Regions from separate parts of the Pelorhabdus sp. sgz311002 genome, predicted to be linked through region 1. Evidence: riboswitches for the same ligand, from Rfam matches in the RefSeq annotation. Region 1 holds a riboswitch; each other region holds the start of a gene.
The links. A riboswitch is a leader RNA that binds a small molecule or an ion and turns the genes downstream of it on or off. The one in region 1 is predicted to bind cyclic di-GMP.
Positions count from the first base shown of each region.

Region 1 (5,546 bases):
TCCGTTCCAGCTTGATAGTCTTCATCAAGGTAGTTATATTGAATCTGGCAAAACTCCCAGTCATAATAATCCACAATTTCTTTGAATAACCCGATTCGATCATGAAAGGAAAAACCGACATGTTTAATCTTACCATCTTTTTTAGCCTGGTCGAGAAAATCAGCAATACCGATTTTCGTCAATGCAGACCAGGTATGAGATCCAAGGCTATGTACAAGATAAAAATCAATATAATCGGTTTCTAACCGCTGAAGTTGCTCGTCTAAGTAACGATCCATATCGGCTCTTGTCTTAATGAGCCAGCTTGGCAATTTTGTCGCAAGCTTTACTTTTTCCCGATAGCCGTCTTTTAACACCTTAGCCACAAAGGGTTCACTAGCCCCGCCGCTTTGCATCCCTGTTCCGTGATAAGGATAGGCTGTATCAATATAATTCACGCCAGCGTCAATGGCTTGGCGAATCATCGGAATCGCCTGCTTTTCATCAATTTTTGTCGCATCGCCATCAATAACAGGTAGCCGCATACAACCAAACCCCAAGATTGATACTTGTTCCTTTGTTTTGCCATATTGTCTGTAAAGCATAATCGACTCACCCCTTATTCGTAATAGAAAATTCCAATTTTATTGTATACTTTAGAGTGTACTATAAGTCAATAGCACTCAACACTTTTGTGTAAAAAAAGAGCAGCCTCTTACAGCTGCCCTTCATACTTGTTCTCCTGTTTCAGTTGTAACCTGATCTGGTTTACTTAATACATACACTTTAACAGCCTTGATTCCAAAATGATTTGCCTCCCGCACCGTCCATTTAGCAACATCTATACGATTCCCTTTAATCGCACCGCCCGTATCTTCTGCTACAGCATACTCTTTACTTCCGTCAGGATATTGAATCATCACGCGGGAACCGAGCGGAATAATCCGAGGATCTACTGCAATAACACCTGGCCTTATTTCTGTGCCTAGCCTCGTTTTACTCCCCCACTGATCATTATCATGCGGTCCTGGTGCATACGCAGTTGCCGTTACATGTATCGCTTCTTTTCCCAAGGTATCCTGCGTTGCAATATTTTGCACAAGTTCTTGCGTACTAAGGGGATTCGCAGTTTGCACTTCCGCTGTATTAATTGGTGGATCTACTTGTGGTGTTGTGGGCTGCTGCTGAGCAATAGCGCCTAAACCGTGCATCGCCGAAGCAGCGAGAACAAAAGCTCCGCCAAGTGCAGCGGCAATTTTTTTATAATGCCGTTTCACTTTATGATGCACTTTGTCGGTCATAAAAATCCCTCCTTTGTCTTATTATTTTCATCAAGTCCTTCTTATAAACTTACAATATTTCACAAGAAATTCACGCGATTTTTATTACAAAAAAGGATTTTTTTCTCCACACAGAGAACATTTTCATAAACTAAATAAAAATCAATTTTGGGGCAAACTTGATGAAAATCAAGGACGCAAAACCATTGGATCTAAAGATAGTACTGCTTGCTAAAGTCTATCAATGATTGCCAGGTTGCATCGATAAATCGTCATGTATTTATCTGATCAGCCTGGTTTTTTTATGATTTAATGAATTATTTATGAGAGGAGTTGGAGGCTTGCCATGGGAAAAAAAATATTAGTCATTGATGACTCAAGGTTCATTCGCCTGCAAGTAAAAAGGATTCTTGAAGAATATGGAGTGGAAGTATATGAGCTAGATAATGCCGAAGATTTCTTTGCGCAGCGCTGGCGGTTCCGCGATATCAACTTGTTACTTTTAGATATTAACTTAAAAGGAATGGATGGAATTGCGGCACTGGAAGAAATGCATCGTCTAAATTTGCAGCAGCAAATCCCCGTTATTATGGTTTCAGGGATCGCCAATCGTCTTGTCATTCAGAAATCACTCTGTCTCGGCGCTTCCCATTACATTCGAAAACCCTTCTCTGATGAAGATTTGCTTGATCGTATCGAAAATGTAATGGGTTCGCTTGTTGCCGCGCCAATGCAAGCAAGCAGTCAACAAGAAATTCTTAATAGCATTTACCGAGCGAAGCGAGATCATACTGAAGTTTCTTTTGTATCACTCGGGTTTAATGAAAATATTGCCAATGGAAGCTTTATTATGGAACAACTCAAAAACACCCTGCGCGTTTATGATTCCGTTCTCCTGGCAACACCGCAAAATCTTTTGCTTATTTTACCTTTTACCAAGCAAGATGGGACAAATGTTGTCATTAATAAAGCAAGAAAAAAGCTATCGGAAATTCTCCCGACAGCAAATGATCCCGCAATTCACTATATCACCTTTCCTACCGAAGAAAGCGATCCTGATATGATTGCCGAAATTTTAAAAATCTGCTAAATTAATAACCTAATTCGACTTGATTGGCGACGACTAAGTCTATAGACTCTTTTTTCGCCTGAGTTGACGCTAGGCTAGCACAATTAACCAGCCGTTCTAGCGCGGGAACACTATTTTTCATGAATCCATGACATATTCCCTTTACAATTCCCGCTGAAAAACTAACAGGAATCTCTTTGTAAAAGCGATGTTCTTTTACTTCACGCAATAATATTTCAGTAAAATTACGAGTCTTCTCTAGTTTGTAGGGGGTCAATATAAGAAACTCATCACCGCCAAACCGCGACACATGGGTTTCTTTTGACATTTTAGCCTTTAAAAGCTGACCGATCTCCCGTAAAATCTGATCCCCGGCAATATGGCCATACTGTTTGTCTATCTTACCAAAATTATTTACATCAAGAAAAATCAAAGAAAGCAATTGTCTTTCTTTTAAGACTTTAACAGCTTGATAATAAATATAATCTTTTTTGTAAAGCTCTGTTAACACATCAAATTGCCTGCCTATTTCTAACGCAACTTGGCTCGGACTAACGATTCCCACTACCTGGTCCTGCTGTTTCACAATGAAAAGCTTAATACCGTGGCTATCTATAGCCTCTTTCGCTTCCCATACGAATGTGTCAGGCACAACTTCTTTAAAATAGTCAGACATAGCATCAGCGGCAATCCGATTAGGATGTGTTTTCAACACATCCCAATAATCAATCACACCAAGTATTTTACCGTTCTCAATGACTGGGAGACTTTCTAGTTGAGTCGAAAGCATAAATTCCTGTACCTGACTTAATCCAGCTAACGCATCTACATAGGGAAATTTAACTGTCATAATATGCGATAACTGGCGCATCATAATTCAATCAACTTCTTTACTATTACGGTCACATTAATCTGAACTCTTACAATCATTGATTCATGAATCATTTCATCTACTTCATCAATCATAAGAGAAATTAACTGATCTTCCGGCACCATAGCAAGCAAAGACTTACGAACAACCATTGCTTCAATTGATGGGTGTTCAATTTTTTTTACTATATATTGACCAGGTGATAAAATATCCCCCATTCGCCGTGCCGCTTCCGGGCCGATCGGCGCCCGTTTGCCGACAACTAAAACATCTTGCATTGGCGGCATTTCAAATTCCGATAAGCGCATACTAATTTCAACTTTTTTACTGCTTTCAATCTGACTGCCCATCTCTTGACCTCTCTTGTACCGCAAAGTATAGTAAACGTCTACATGATTACAGCAGAGTAAAATCTTATATGAAAATCTCACCAGGAAGTAAAAAAATCAGGCTTACGCCTGATTTTTTCTGTGCTAACTCTAGCATTAGCCTAATAATCATAGGCAGTTTTTCATATATCCGCTCGGTAAAAGTCACTAATCAATTAGTTACCAAATCCTGCTATATTGATTAAACCATATTTTGCTAGAAAAGGTCAAGTTTTTTTAGGTATTTAGTCTTATTTTTGTCGGTTTACAAACCGCATTCTTCCATAAGTTTTTTGGCTTCCACATATTGCGCAATACCTTGCGCTACTTGTTTTGCCGCTTTCATAGCCAATACGACAGTTGCCGGTTCATGAACTACGTCGCCCCCGGCAAAAACACCGCGTCGCGTAGTCATACCATAAGGCCGTTCCCGAGTAATAACAAAGCCAGCAGGATTGACTTCGATCCCTTCTGTTGTTGAAACAATGCGAGCAGCGGGTCTTTGACCAATTGCCACAATAATTTTATTGGCACTAATTTTCTCCAAAAGCCCACTGCCCTTAACGGAGCCATCTTCCAATAAAACTTGGCGCTCACATTCTAACGCAGTAACCTCTTTATCACCTAAATATTGTTTTGGACTCATCAGCCAAGAAAACTCCACGCCTTCAGCCTTCGCTTCCTCATATTCGGAACGAAGCGCCGTAATCTGATCTTGCGTACGCCGATACACTAGAGTAACTTTTGCTGCACCAACACGAAGCGCCGTCCGAGCTGCATCCATAGCAACATTGCCTGCGCCAATTACAATAACAGAATCTCCTTTTTGTACCGGAATTTCCTGTCCGTCAATCCCTTTTTCATTTGCTAATGTAACCATACCAAGAAAATACGTCGCCTGAATAACACCAGGCAAGTCTTTACCAGGAATATGAAGTTCTTTCGGCAAAGCAGTTCCTGTCCCCATAAACACAGCATCATAACCGTCAGCAAAAAGCTCATCAACCGTTTTATCAGGGCCGATTAAAATTCCTGTTTCAAATGAAACGCCCAATCTTTCAATTCGAGCAATTTCACGACGAACAACTTCTTTATTTAAACGGAATTCAGGAATTCCATACATCAAAACGCCGCCAGGCTCTTTCTGCCCTTCAAAAACAGTTACAGTAAAGCCAAGCTTCGCCAAATCACCTGCTACGGTTAATCCGGCAGGACCCGAACCAATTACGGCAACCTTCCCTTTATGAACGATTTTTTTATGAATTGGACTAATATCCATTTCCGCATCAAAATCAGCAATAAAGCGTTCTAGTTTGCCAATCTTAATACCTGCGTTCTTTTTATTTAATATACAGGCAGCTTCGCACTGTTTTTCATGAGGACATACCCGCCCACATACAGCAGGAAGATTACTGCGTCTAGCAATTACTTCACTAGCAGCGCCAATATTCCCTTTAGCAAGCTCTGCGATAAAACTAGGAATTTCATTCTCAATCGGACAGCCTGTACGACAAAACGGTTTCGCACAATTAAGGCAACGTTTTGCTTCCGCAATTGCCTCTTTCGTCGTAAAACCGGCGTCAATTTCATGAAAATCTAACGACTGTTCTTCAAAATTACTTTTTTGATCAATAAGCAATCCAATCCCCTCCACATCCATAAGCTTCTGCACTTCTATATTTCTCTCGCTTGCAGTAAGCAAAAACCTTTGGATAACCAACAATATCCTCTAGTCTTAACAAAAAAAATCGAATTTCCTATAGATAAAATTCGATTTTTTCTTATTGCTATCATACACTAAACATATAAAAAATTCTAGAATAATTAAATGGAGCGGCTGATTCTATAAAAAAAGACTACCGCACCAAGGAAAAACTCTAGCTTATCTTGTGATTTGTTTACGCAAACCTCAACATAGGCTCGAAATCTTTTCTTATATGCGGTAGCCCTTTACTATTTTCTAGAATACAAACGCTATT
Region 1 covers NZ_JBWBCL010000003.1:85,694-91,239, forward strand. Annotated here, with positions in the region: gene AC0NJP_RS06260 (aldo/keto reductase) at 1-584, opposite strand, end outside; gene AC0NJP_RS06265 (3D domain-containing protein) at 708-1,280, opposite strand; cyclic di-GMP riboswitch class I at 1,422-1,523, shown strand; gene AC0NJP_RS06270 (response regulator) at 1,606-2,349, shown strand; gene AC0NJP_RS06275 (GGDEF domain-containing protein) at 2,351-3,202, opposite strand; gene AC0NJP_RS06280 (hypothetical protein) at 3,199-3,549, opposite strand; gene AC0NJP_RS06285 (NAD(P)-dependent oxidoreductase) at 3,833-5,206, opposite strand; gene AC0NJP_RS06290 (response regulator) at 5,545-5,546, opposite strand, start outside.

Region 2 (5,546 bases), on a different contig from region 1:
TCTAGCGAAGCCTGCAATGTAACTTGCTTTGACTGCAACTCTACCTGATGACTAAGAAGACTGCGGCAAAACTCACTCGAATCACTATAAAATACTTCTGTTGCCGTAAGCGCCGGATCACGCCAAGTTTCTGTCGCATCAACAAGAATTTGGCGGACGCTGCTATGTTTTTTCAAAAACTGAAATAAACTTTTTGATACAGGCAACGCACCAAAACGGAGAATGACCTCTGGACGCAGCGTCTCAGCCACTGCTATGTCACGCAAAAAGGCGTCATAGGTCTCAATAAGCATCATTTTATTGTGCGAACCACTGCGAAGCTGCGACAACGGATCTACTAGCAGCGGATAGCCGAGCGTTTCCGCCAATGTTGTAACCGCCTTAGCAAAGGTCGCATCCTCTGTCTCGCTTGGTCCGCAAACAATAATCCCTTGCGGCTGCTTCATAAGTTCTTCCATAAGCTTCGCCGCCTCAGCCGCAGCAATGCATTGCTTACCGCTCTTTACCCAGATCTTGCGGTCATTTTCATTCCACAGCGATTCAGCTAAGGCCAGATCAGGCAACAGCGGTTCTCTTAGAGGAAAATTTAAATGAACCGGGCCGGCAGGACTACTTACAGCCGTAGCAACAGCTCGCGCAGCGGCAGCAATCCCATAGGCAGTAAGCTCTTGAAGCGGCGCTGGTTCCGCCAGTTCACAGAACCATTTTACAAAAGAGCTAAAAATATGATTTTGTTCCATCGTTTGCGGCGCTCCTACATCGCGCAATTCATGAGGTCTGTCAGCTGTAAGAATAATCAGCGGCGTCCGTGAATGCTTCGCTTCAGCTACAGCCGGTAAATAGTTGGCTACGGCTGTACCAGAAGAGCATAAGAGAGCAACTGGTTCTTGGCTCGCCTTAGCCATTCCTAAAGCCAGAAAACCAGCAGAACGCTCGTCGACGTGCAACCACACTTTGATCTGTTTATGATGCGCTAAAAGCAGCGCCAAAGGAGTAGAGCGCGATCCCGGACTGACTACAACATGTTTTACGCCAGCAGCTGCTAAAGCTCCCACAATGGGCCCAAGATAAATTGCTAATACTTGTTCCTGCTTCATTTACTCGCCCCCCAAAGCAACTATCATCGGTTGAAGTTTCACTTCTGTCTCTTCATATTCGCTGGCTGGATCAGAATCAGCCACAATACCCCCACCAGCAAATAGTGAAGCAGTTCGTCCTTGCAACAAAGCGCAGCGTAATGCTACAGCAAACTCCCCATCGCCGTCAAAATTTATCCAGCCGATCGGACCGCCGTACCAGCCACGATCAAAAGTTTCACTTTCACGAATCGCAGTTACAGCTGCTGCAACAGGCAAACCACCTAAAGCAGGCGTCGGATGAAGATCTGCCAAGAGCGATAATAGGGACGACTCCGATCTAGCTTTACCGCTAACAGGCGTATAGAGATGCTGAATTTGAGCTAGTTTCATCAAAATAGGCTCATTCGGGATATCTAGAGCTTCACAATGCTTATCAAGAATTTGCCGAATCCGTTTAACGACCAAAAAGTGCTCTTGCCGATTCTTCGCATCGTGCAGAAGCTCACTGCCTAAAACTTCATCGCTAGCGTCATCGTTACCCCTTGGCGCTGATCCCGCTAAGCAGGTTGAGTAATAAATGCCTTGCCGACGTTTCGTGAGACGCTCTGGCGTAGCCCCCAGAAAAACATCCCCCCCATAATCAAAGGCAAAAACATAACTGTTGTTTTGTTTCAGCTCTAATTGCCGTAACACCGCGGCAATGGAAAAATCTTTATCTCCCTGCAAGATCAGTTCTCGGGCAAACACCACTTTTTCTAAAGTACCCTGTCGGACTTGGTCCCGTAAAAAGGTCACTTTTTTGATATAGTCTTCATAATCTCCCGGAAAAGCATCCCACTGTTCAGCCGTTATTTCGCTAGATTCTTGATTCATCGCTTTTCTTAACCGATCGAACATGGTCAAATTCTGCTGAACTAACAGATCGACCTGATCTTCGGGAGAAACAAGCAGAGTCGTTGTTAGATACCGCCTGCCGCCTTTTTCCTGCAGCAGCCAACTCGGGACTTGAAACCGAGCAGCGGGAAACTTGCCCCACTTCAACTCTCTGGGCCGTAACGGGTCAAAGCGACTGCCGCCAATCCATAAAGGACTGAGACCTAATTCTTGCGTTCTTGGCGACAGCAGTACATCCCCACGAAGGGACTGCCACCTTGCTTCTGCTGCTGTGAGGGGATTTTTTTCCTCCGCCTTCACTTCTATCGTATAAGCCGCATCCACACCAACAAACATTTCTTCTCGACTGGCGCTTATCCAGTAAAATCCCTGGGATCGTATTGCCGCGGTTTTTGCAAAAAAATCCAAAAGGTTCCAAGGCGATTCTTCGCTATGGCTCACTAAAACAGGTCTTCCTGTCGCTTTGCTGCGTAATAAGCCTGCTTGTACTAACTCGCTGAAACAATCTTCCCACTGAGAACATCCACTCATATTCTGTCCACCTTTAAAGGTCAAATCCATTTCTGTATTTATTGTACACTTGCCCCTCAAAATATTCAATGGATGCAAAAAGAGACCTGTCAAATCGACAAGTCTCTCTTATAATCTTTCTAAACTATTATATTAAAGATGGAATTTAGCAACAACATCTTGCAATTCCATAGCCATTTGCGCCAAAGTTTGGCTGGCTGAAGCAATCTCTTCCATCGAAGCCGACTGTTCTTGCGTCGCTGCTGAAATTGACTGAGTATCACAAGCCGTCGACGATGCAACGCCTCTGATGGCTTCTACAGAATTGACAACGTCATCACTGGCAGTCATCAGATTTTGCGCAGCCGAATTAATCGAACCAATTTGTCCCGTCAAGTCAAGAACCATGCGTTCAATAAACTGAAAACGCTCACCTGTTGTAGCAATAACTTGAGCCCCTCTAGATACTTCATCAGTTTCCCGATCCATAACGTTAACGGCTTCAGCTGTTTCGGATTGAATATCATGAATAATTCCCGTAATTTTCTCTGCTGCTTCATGGGACTGTTCAGCCAGCTTACGAACTTCTTCCGCCACAACGGCAAAGCCGCGTCCTTGCTCACCAGCCCGCGCCGCCTCAATAGCCGCATTGAGCGCCAGTAAATTCGTCTGACTGGCAATCCCGCTGATCATCGTAACAAATTCACCAATCTGCTGAGAACGTTCACCAAGACGGCGTACTACTTTTGCTGATGATACCACAGAATCTTGAATCAAATTCATTTGTTGCGTAGCTTGTGTTACGGCTTCGCCGCCCACGCTAGCAGCTTGTGCTGTTTCTTCGGATTTTTTGGTCACTTCCTGGGCATGTGATGTAATCTGATGAATCTCCTGCGACATAGCTTCCACTACACTGGCTGCTTTATCAATTTCTGTCGATTGATTGGTAGCGCCACCAGCCACACAGGTAACAGTTTCGGCCACTTGTGTCGCGGCCTGAGCTGACTGATTCGAGCTCGCTGTCAGCTCTTCACTAGCAGCAGCCACTTGTTGCGCTGACTTAGCTACACTTCCAACTAACTTCCGCAGATTTTCGCGCATATGCGAAAAAGAGCGGATCATATCAGCGATTTCATCATTGGCTTGATAAGAAATATTATGTACGCCCAAATCCCCGGCAGCAATACGCTCTGCTGCCTGCGACACATCATTGAGCGGCCGAGAGATTCGTCTAGCCAAATACCAAGCTAGTAAGGCGCCGATCACAAGAATAATTCCGTCAAGAATAAATAAGAGAGACTGAATCTTTGTTACATCGGCTTGAGTTTCCTGTCTTCTCAGCTCCATACGATCTTCTAAAAACTTAACAGTGTCTTCCATATTCTTATCGGCGGCAATAATCTTGGCGCCAGAAGCCGCAACCGCTTTCACCGCTTCCGCCTGGCCTTGGGTCTTTCGAAGGGTAAGTCCTTGCTCGGCAATTTTATCGTAATCAGCTAAAGAGGCTTTCAATTCGGCCACTTTCTGTTTGCCTTCAGGCGTAATCAACTTTCCCTCTAAGTCCGACAAAACAGTTGCTGTTTTCTTCTTTGATGCTTCATAACGATCAACATACTGTGGATCCGCTGACAAAATAAAGCCTCTGACTTGAGCCGACTGAGTACTCAGTTCGCGACTTAATTCTTTAATATCAACGACTAAAGGAACACTGCGTTTTAATAAGCCTTCATAATCTTCCTGCACCTTTTGAATTTGGAAATAGGTATAAATATTTAGACCCGTAAAAGCCAACACAATAAGAACACATACCAAGATAATTTGTTTACCAATTGTTACACGCATAATCGTCCCGCCTTTGTGCTTGATAAGTCCCGCTAGACCCTCAAATCAAAACTAACAACTAACCTCCCTTCCTGCGGCGTGCAGCTTTTTCGCTGCTATCTTTACCGTTCATCAACTACCTCATTTGTTAAGTATTGCAAACATAGCAAAAAATTCGACGCAGTGCTTTTCGGCGCCCCGGCGAATTCCCGCAAAAATCAAGCAACCTGGCTGTCTTAGAATATATACTTTCCTTAGACCCAATAGCTTTGCGTCCTTGTCTTTCGACAAGTTTGCTATATATTTCTATTTTACAATAATTAACGCCATAAGGCATTATAAAAACAAACAAAACTGTCGAATTCTATTCTGTACTGAAAGAAAAAAAATGTCAAGATAATTCTAAAAAATTCATTTCCTCTCATATTGTTTATCGCGAATATTAATCCCATACTCTTTGACTTTACGATAGAAGGTTGCAATGCTAATGCCTAGTGCTTGACATATAGCAAGTTTTCCCGCTGTAGAAACGCCAAAACGCGCCAAAGCTGCTAACAGCGCTTGATGTTCTAGTTCAGCAAAAGACACGATCGGTTTTGCCTTTTCTCTATCCGGTTCCCGATTAGACCCAAATTGTAAAGCAATCAGCTTCTGACTAAATATCTCGGCAAGCCACTGGCCAAAGCGTATTAATTTAACTTCTTGCCCTAAAAGTAGACTCCGCTGCTCCTGGTTGACAGCAAGTAAAATAAGCGTACCATAAACTCGGTTTTCTACTTCAATGGGAATACAAATTTCAGCAGCATCGGGACAACGTCCCCGCCGCGCACACGAATGGCACAAATCATGCAGTCTAGGATTGACTACTAAGAGAGTCTCTCGCAGCTTCATGCAGTAAGCTGATAAAGTCCCCTCCCCTACATACATTCCTCTTTCCTCACGATAAATTCCTGTTCCAACAATCACTTTCAAGTTGCAATCTACGACAACAGCTTCAAGGCTAAGAATATCTGCGACCATAATGACTGTATCCTGCAAAAACGATTCAATATCTGTTAGCGTTCCCATGTTTAGACGCCTCCTTTACTCAGTCTGTTTAAAAAAGAACAAAAAGCTCCCGGATTTCTCCGAGAGCTTCTTTGCTCTAATCATTTATTAAAATTTGCTTTACAATTTAAACCGTTGAATTTCCTGTTCTAAGGCTTTCGCCAAATCAGACAGACTCCGGCTGGCCGCCGCTAC
Region 2 covers NZ_JBWBCL010000004.1:274,829-280,374, reverse strand. Annotated here, with positions in the region: gene menD (2-succinyl-5-enolpyruvyl-6-hydroxy-3-cyclohexene-1-carboxylic-acid synthase) at 1-1,097, opposite strand, end outside; gene AC0NJP_RS08950 (isochorismate synthase) at 1,098-2,504, opposite strand; gene AC0NJP_RS08945 (methyl-accepting chemotaxis protein) at 2,637-4,325, opposite strand; cyclic di-GMP riboswitch class I at 4,523-4,612, opposite strand; gene AC0NJP_RS08940 (hypothetical protein) at 4,716-5,372, opposite strand; gene AC0NJP_RS08935 (methyl-accepting chemotaxis protein) at 5,472-5,546, opposite strand, start outside.
Region 2: it holds a riboswitch for cyclic di-GMP, as region 1 does, so the genes downstream of both, AC0NJP_RS08945 (methyl-accepting chemotaxis protein) here and AC0NJP_RS06270 (response regulator) in region 1, are expected to answer to the same signal.

Region 3 (5,546 bases), on a different contig from region 1:
TACCCCAAATTTCCTGTTTAATAGCCAGTTCTTCGGCAACAGATTCAATAATGAAATCAGCCTTTTCAGCAACGGCTTCCAGTGTTGTTACACCTTCTACACGCGCTAAAATAGATGCTACATCATCCTCTTTTACCAAGCCATTAGCGACATAAGTTTTTAAGGCGCCTTTGATACTGTTAACGCCGCGCTCAATACTGCTTTCAGACCGACCATACATTTTTACTTCATAGCCGGCCATGGCAAAGGCCAAAGCTGTACCAAAACCCATGGTTCCAGTACCTAGGTTCCCAATGACTTTAATGTCTTTTACATCCATTCTGTCTCCCCCTCATCAACTCAGTTGCAAAAGCGTTTTGTAATTTTACAAATTATAGAATAATTATAACATTTTTAACCGATTCTTGCACTGTAAAAATTATTACGACTAAATATATTCCTTATTTTTAAATTTTCGTATAAAAAAGAGATGCATAAAATGCATCTCTTTTGAGTTTCTGGCAGGGGCAGAAGGACTTGAACCCTCAACCAATGGTTTTGGAGACCACTACTCTACCAATTGAGCTATACCCCTATGAAATTGGAGCGGAAAACGAGATTCGAACTCGCGACCCTCGCCTTGGCAAGGCGATGCTCTACCACTGAGCTACTTCCGCAATATGGCGACCCGGATGGGACTTGAACCCACGACCTCCGCCGTGACAGGGCGGCATTCTAACCAACTAAACTACCGGGCCGAACCAGCTTTTATATAATAACATATTATATATACTTTGGCAAGAACTTTTTACTAGTACTTTTTCTTCTCGCATTTACCTTAGCAGCAGCTTTGACAAAACTGCTTGGAGACAAGAACTTCCTCTAAAGATGCAGGTCTCCCTAAATAATAACCTTGCCCACAATCAACTTCTAATTTCTTTAAAATATGCCAAATGGCATCATTTTCGACAAACTCAGCAATCGTTTTCTTTCCCAACGTATGGGCTACCGCATTCATCGCTTGTACAAGAGCCTGTTGCTTGGGATTATTCTCTAGGTTTCTTACAAAGGATCCATCAATTTTCAAATAGTCAACTGGCAGCTTTCCTAAGTGAGAAAAAGAAGAGAAACCGACACCAAAATCATCTAGAGCAAAATGACAGCCGAGCTTCTTTAAACCATTAATCCATTTTTCTACTATTGATAAATCCTTGATTGTCGCACTTTCTGTAATCTCAAAACCAAGTCGATTTGGCTCTATGCCGCTTTCTAGTATAGAGCGTTCAATCCAGCTTAAGAGCCCTTCATCACTCAGGGTAAAACCTGATAAGTTCACAAAAATTCTTAACTGCGGCTGATTTTCAAGTACCGAAAGTGTTTTCGATATCACCCAGCGATCAATAGAGGCTATGAGACCACTCTTTTCCGCCACAGGAATAAAGTCAACTGGTGAAATAATATGGTCACCATCTATTAGCCGGATCAGCGCCTCATAATGAATAATGCCCTTGCCTGACTGATAAATAGGCTGAAACACTAGTTTAAACTGATCACGTCGTAATGCCTGATAAATTAAAGCCACTTTGCGATTCATTTCAAAAATACGACGACGGTCATCAATATCACTGATAAGCATAACCCGGTTTTTTCCGGCTTCCTTAGCCTGATGAACCGCGGCATCTACATAAGAAAAAATACGTTTTACTTCAACCGCTTCATCAATATAGACAATACCAATACTTGCCGTAACGCGAAGAGGAATTTTGCTGGCATCGACATAAAAGTTTTCTTTTTCTAATGTTTTTAAGAGCCTTGTAGCCATGCAGTTCGCCTTTTCCAAGGTAGTCTCATACAGAAAAATTAAAAACTCATCGCCGCCTAAACGGGCTAAAAAATCACCTTTACGCAGGTTGCGCTTCAATAATTTTACAGCCTGTTGCAATAAACGGTCACCCGCCTTATGGCCATACGAATTATTGACAAGATTAAAATTATCAAAATCAAGTAGCAGTAACGCGCTTTTTTGCGCCACACAACCATTTGTGCCTGTCTTTTTCAAATGTTCTTCTAAATAGTAGCGGTTTGGAATATCTGTAAGATAATCATAGTGGGCCAAATGCCATAGTCTTTCTTCCATCTGCTTGCGATGACTAATATCACGGATAATACTCAATAAAACAGGCACCCCAGCTACAATGCTTCGTTGCGATTGAACCTGCACGTAAAAAACCGTACCATTTTTCCGCTTATGCTTTGCTTCAAAACAAACGCCGGCGGCTCCGGCTAATTTCATCTGTTCTAAAATTAGAGCTGCTTCCGTACCGTCTTCCCGCACATCAAAAATCGTTAAAGCTGTGAGTTCTTCCGCTGAGTAGCCATAGACACGAAGCGCAGCATCATTACCTGCTAGAATTTGCCCTTCTAAAGCTATAAATAAAATAATATCTCCTGTCTTTTCTGCGAGAACCTGATATTTTTGAATCTGCGCTTCTATTTCGGCAAACAAAATCTTTTCTTGCGCCTTTCCTACCGACTCAGAATCATTTTTCTTCACAAAAAATCCTCCTACCTCGCGCTCTCAAAAAAATAAAAGACCAGGCCTGACACCTGGTCTATCTATACAGGGAGCAACCTGGCAATCATAGACATCCTGTCTTTAGACCCATAGCTTTGCGTCCTTATCTTTCGATAAGTTTGCCATATTCATTATCTTTATTTATATCATAACATGCTAATAACTGTCAATTCAGGACTTCTTAAATAGTTTACTTAAATTTTCCGACTGCCCCGTTTGGTAATAGGAGTTCCGGCTTTGCAAGCGGGACATTCTTCTGGTGCAAAAGACGCCACATCAAGATGCAACAACGCCTCAGTCGGCGCTTCAAAGGAAGCTTTACCACCGCTGCGATCCACAAGAATCCCCACCCCAGCAATAATTCCGCCTGTTGGTTTAATTGTGTCAATCACTTCCTGCACCGAGCCACCTGTTGTAACGATATCTTCCACGACGAGAACGCGTTCACCGGGATCGACGTAAAAACCGCGCCGCAGTGCCATTTTGCCGTTTTCCCTTTCCGTAAAGAGCGCTCTTGTACCAAGCTCTTTAGCCACTTCATGAGCCAAAAGAATACCGCCAGTCATCGGTCCGATAACTACGTCAATCTTAGCATCACGAAATTTTTCAGCTAAAGCTTTGCATAACGTTTCGGTATGTTTCGGCTGCTGCAGTACCTGAAATTTCTCAACATACATCATACTATGACGGCCAGAGGTCAATAGAAAATGGCCTTCTAAAATCGCCCCAGTTTGTATAAATAACTCTTTTACTTCTGCTTCAGTCATCATACCGTCTCCATTTCTGCTAGTATTTTTTCTACGGCCAAGTTCTTGTCGGCCGCCTGCGTAATAGGCCGCCCAATAACTAAATGCGTTGCCCCTGCCGTAAGAGCCGCTGCTGGCGTACTGGCGCGACTTTGATCTTGCAATGCTGCTCCGGCTGGTCGAATTCCCGGCGTGACGATCAAGAAGTCGTCGCCGCAGGCTTTTCGAATCATCGCGGCTTCATGAGGCGAAGCGACAACGCCGTCCATCCCCGCCGATTTAGCTAGCTTAGCTAACGTTAAAACTTCTTCACCAATCGCAAGCGGGCAGCCCACTTGCTTCAAAGCTACCTCGTCCATACTTGTTAATATAGTAACAGCTAAAAGTTTGGGGACCTCACGATTTTCCGCCGCAGCACTTTCCTTCACAGCTTGAGCGGCGGCCTGCATCATAGCAAAGCCGCCAAGAGAATGAAGTGTCATTAGCGAAACGCCTAACTTCGAAAGCGCTGCCGCACTTTTTGCCACAGTATTAGGAATATCATGAAGCTTCAAATCTAAAAAAATCGATTTGTTTTTGGATTGCAGATAACGCAATACCTCATTGCCTTGACTATAGTAAAACTGCATGCCTACTTTATAAAAGCTGACAGAATCGCCTAGTTCGTCAACAATCTGTTTTGCTTCCTCAAGCGTATTTACATCTAAAGCAACGATACAGCGTGAATTACTTTTCGCACTCATACCTGTTCTCCTTATCCAAATTTCACCTTACCAACAATCTCGCTAATATGGGAAATGCCCCGTTTCGCCAAATAATCGTCAAGCCCTGCCGCCACATCAACCATAGCAGAAGGATTCATAAAATTCGCTGTTCCTACGGCAACGGCGCTGGCGCCAGCCAGGAAAAACTCAACAGCATCTTCTGCTGTCATAATGCCTCCCATACCAATTACAGGGACAGAAACGGCCTGAGCTACCTGATAAACCATACGCACAGCTACAGGTTTCACAGCAGGCCCTGATAGACCTCCCATGCCGTTCCCTAGAATGGGTCGCCAGGAGTGAATATCAATGGCCATGCCCAGAAGTGTGTTAATTAAAGAGATCGCATCCGTTCCGGCTTCCTCTACCGCTTTAGCCATAGAAGCAATATCCGTAACGTTCGGCGAGAGTTTCGTAATGACCGGTTTATCTGTATTGGCTTTTACTGCCCGCACTACGCTGGCGGCGCTTTCTTCCTGAACGCCAAAAGCCATGCCGCCTTGTTTGACATTCGGGCAGGATATATTGATCTCAATACCGGCAATCGGCGCATCAGCCAGTTTAGCCGCTAATATACCGTATTCTTCTACTGTATTCGCCGAAATATTAATGATGATCGGCGTGCCATACGTAGAAACCTTCGGCAGAATTTCCGTTAAAAAAACGTCCACACCGGGATTTTCCAAACCAACAGCATTCAGCATACCTGCTGGTGTTTCGGCGATGCGATGACCGGCATTGCCAGCACGAGGTAATAGGGTCGTACCTTTGACGACAACAGCGCCTAAATCTTCGAGCGGCGCAAAATCTTGATATTCCAGACCGAAACCAAAAGTTCCCGACGCGCTCATAACTGGATTTTTCATGGAAATCCCAGCAATTTCTGTAGCTAAACGGTTCATAAAGACATCACCTCGCTGCTAAAAAAGACAGGTCCATCGGTACAAACCTTAACGCGTTTTTCGCCTTTCGCCGCACAAGTGCAGGAAAGACAAGCCCCCACGCCGCAGGCCATATATTCTTCTAAGGAAACTTGGCAAAGCACACCCGCTTCTTGCGCCGCCTTCGCCACAGCCTCCATCATAATTTTCGGACCACAAGTATAAATCATGTCATAGCCCTTTGTTAAAATTTCCGGCAATAAATCAATACACAGACCTTTTGTACCACAAGTTCCGTCATCCGTAGTAATCTGTATATCTTGGCAAACACTTTTGAAATAGTCCGGCCAAATCATTTCTTCCGCTGTTCGTCCGCCCATGACGACAGTCATGGGTTTTGGACAAAGAGATTTTGCCAGATAAATGAGCGGCGCAGTACCAATCCCGCCGCCTACCAGCAGAATTTTTTCGCCTTGCACCGCAAAAGAGTTTCCTAATGGGCCTAGCAGATCCACTAGTTCACCAATTTTTTTATCAGCCAGGGCAATAGTGCCCTGGCCTGCTAGTTTATAAATTAAAGTAATCGTTCCTTGCTTCGCAT
Region 3 covers NZ_JBWBCL010000012.1:38,577-44,122, reverse strand. Annotated here, with positions in the region: gene AC0NJP_RS15215 (3-hydroxyacyl-CoA dehydrogenase family protein) at 1-319, opposite strand, end outside; tRNA gene AC0NJP_RS15210 (tRNA-Trp) at 499-574, opposite strand; tRNA gene AC0NJP_RS15205 (tRNA-Gly) at 582-656, opposite strand; tRNA gene AC0NJP_RS15200 (tRNA-Asp) at 661-737, opposite strand; gene AC0NJP_RS15195 (putative bifunctional diguanylate cyclase/phosphodiesterase) at 818-2,533, opposite strand; cyclic di-GMP riboswitch class I at 2,603-2,688, opposite strand; gene pyrE (orotate phosphoribosyltransferase) at 2,749-3,321, opposite strand; gene pyrF (orotidine-5'-phosphate decarboxylase) at 3,321-4,043, opposite strand; gene AC0NJP_RS15180 (dihydroorotate dehydrogenase) at 4,055-4,966, opposite strand; gene AC0NJP_RS15175 (dihydroorotate dehydrogenase electron transfer subunit) at 4,963-5,546, opposite strand, start outside.
Region 3: it holds a riboswitch for cyclic di-GMP, as region 1 does, so the genes downstream of both, AC0NJP_RS15195 (putative bifunctional diguanylate cyclase/phosphodiesterase) here and AC0NJP_RS06270 (response regulator) in region 1, are expected to answer to the same signal.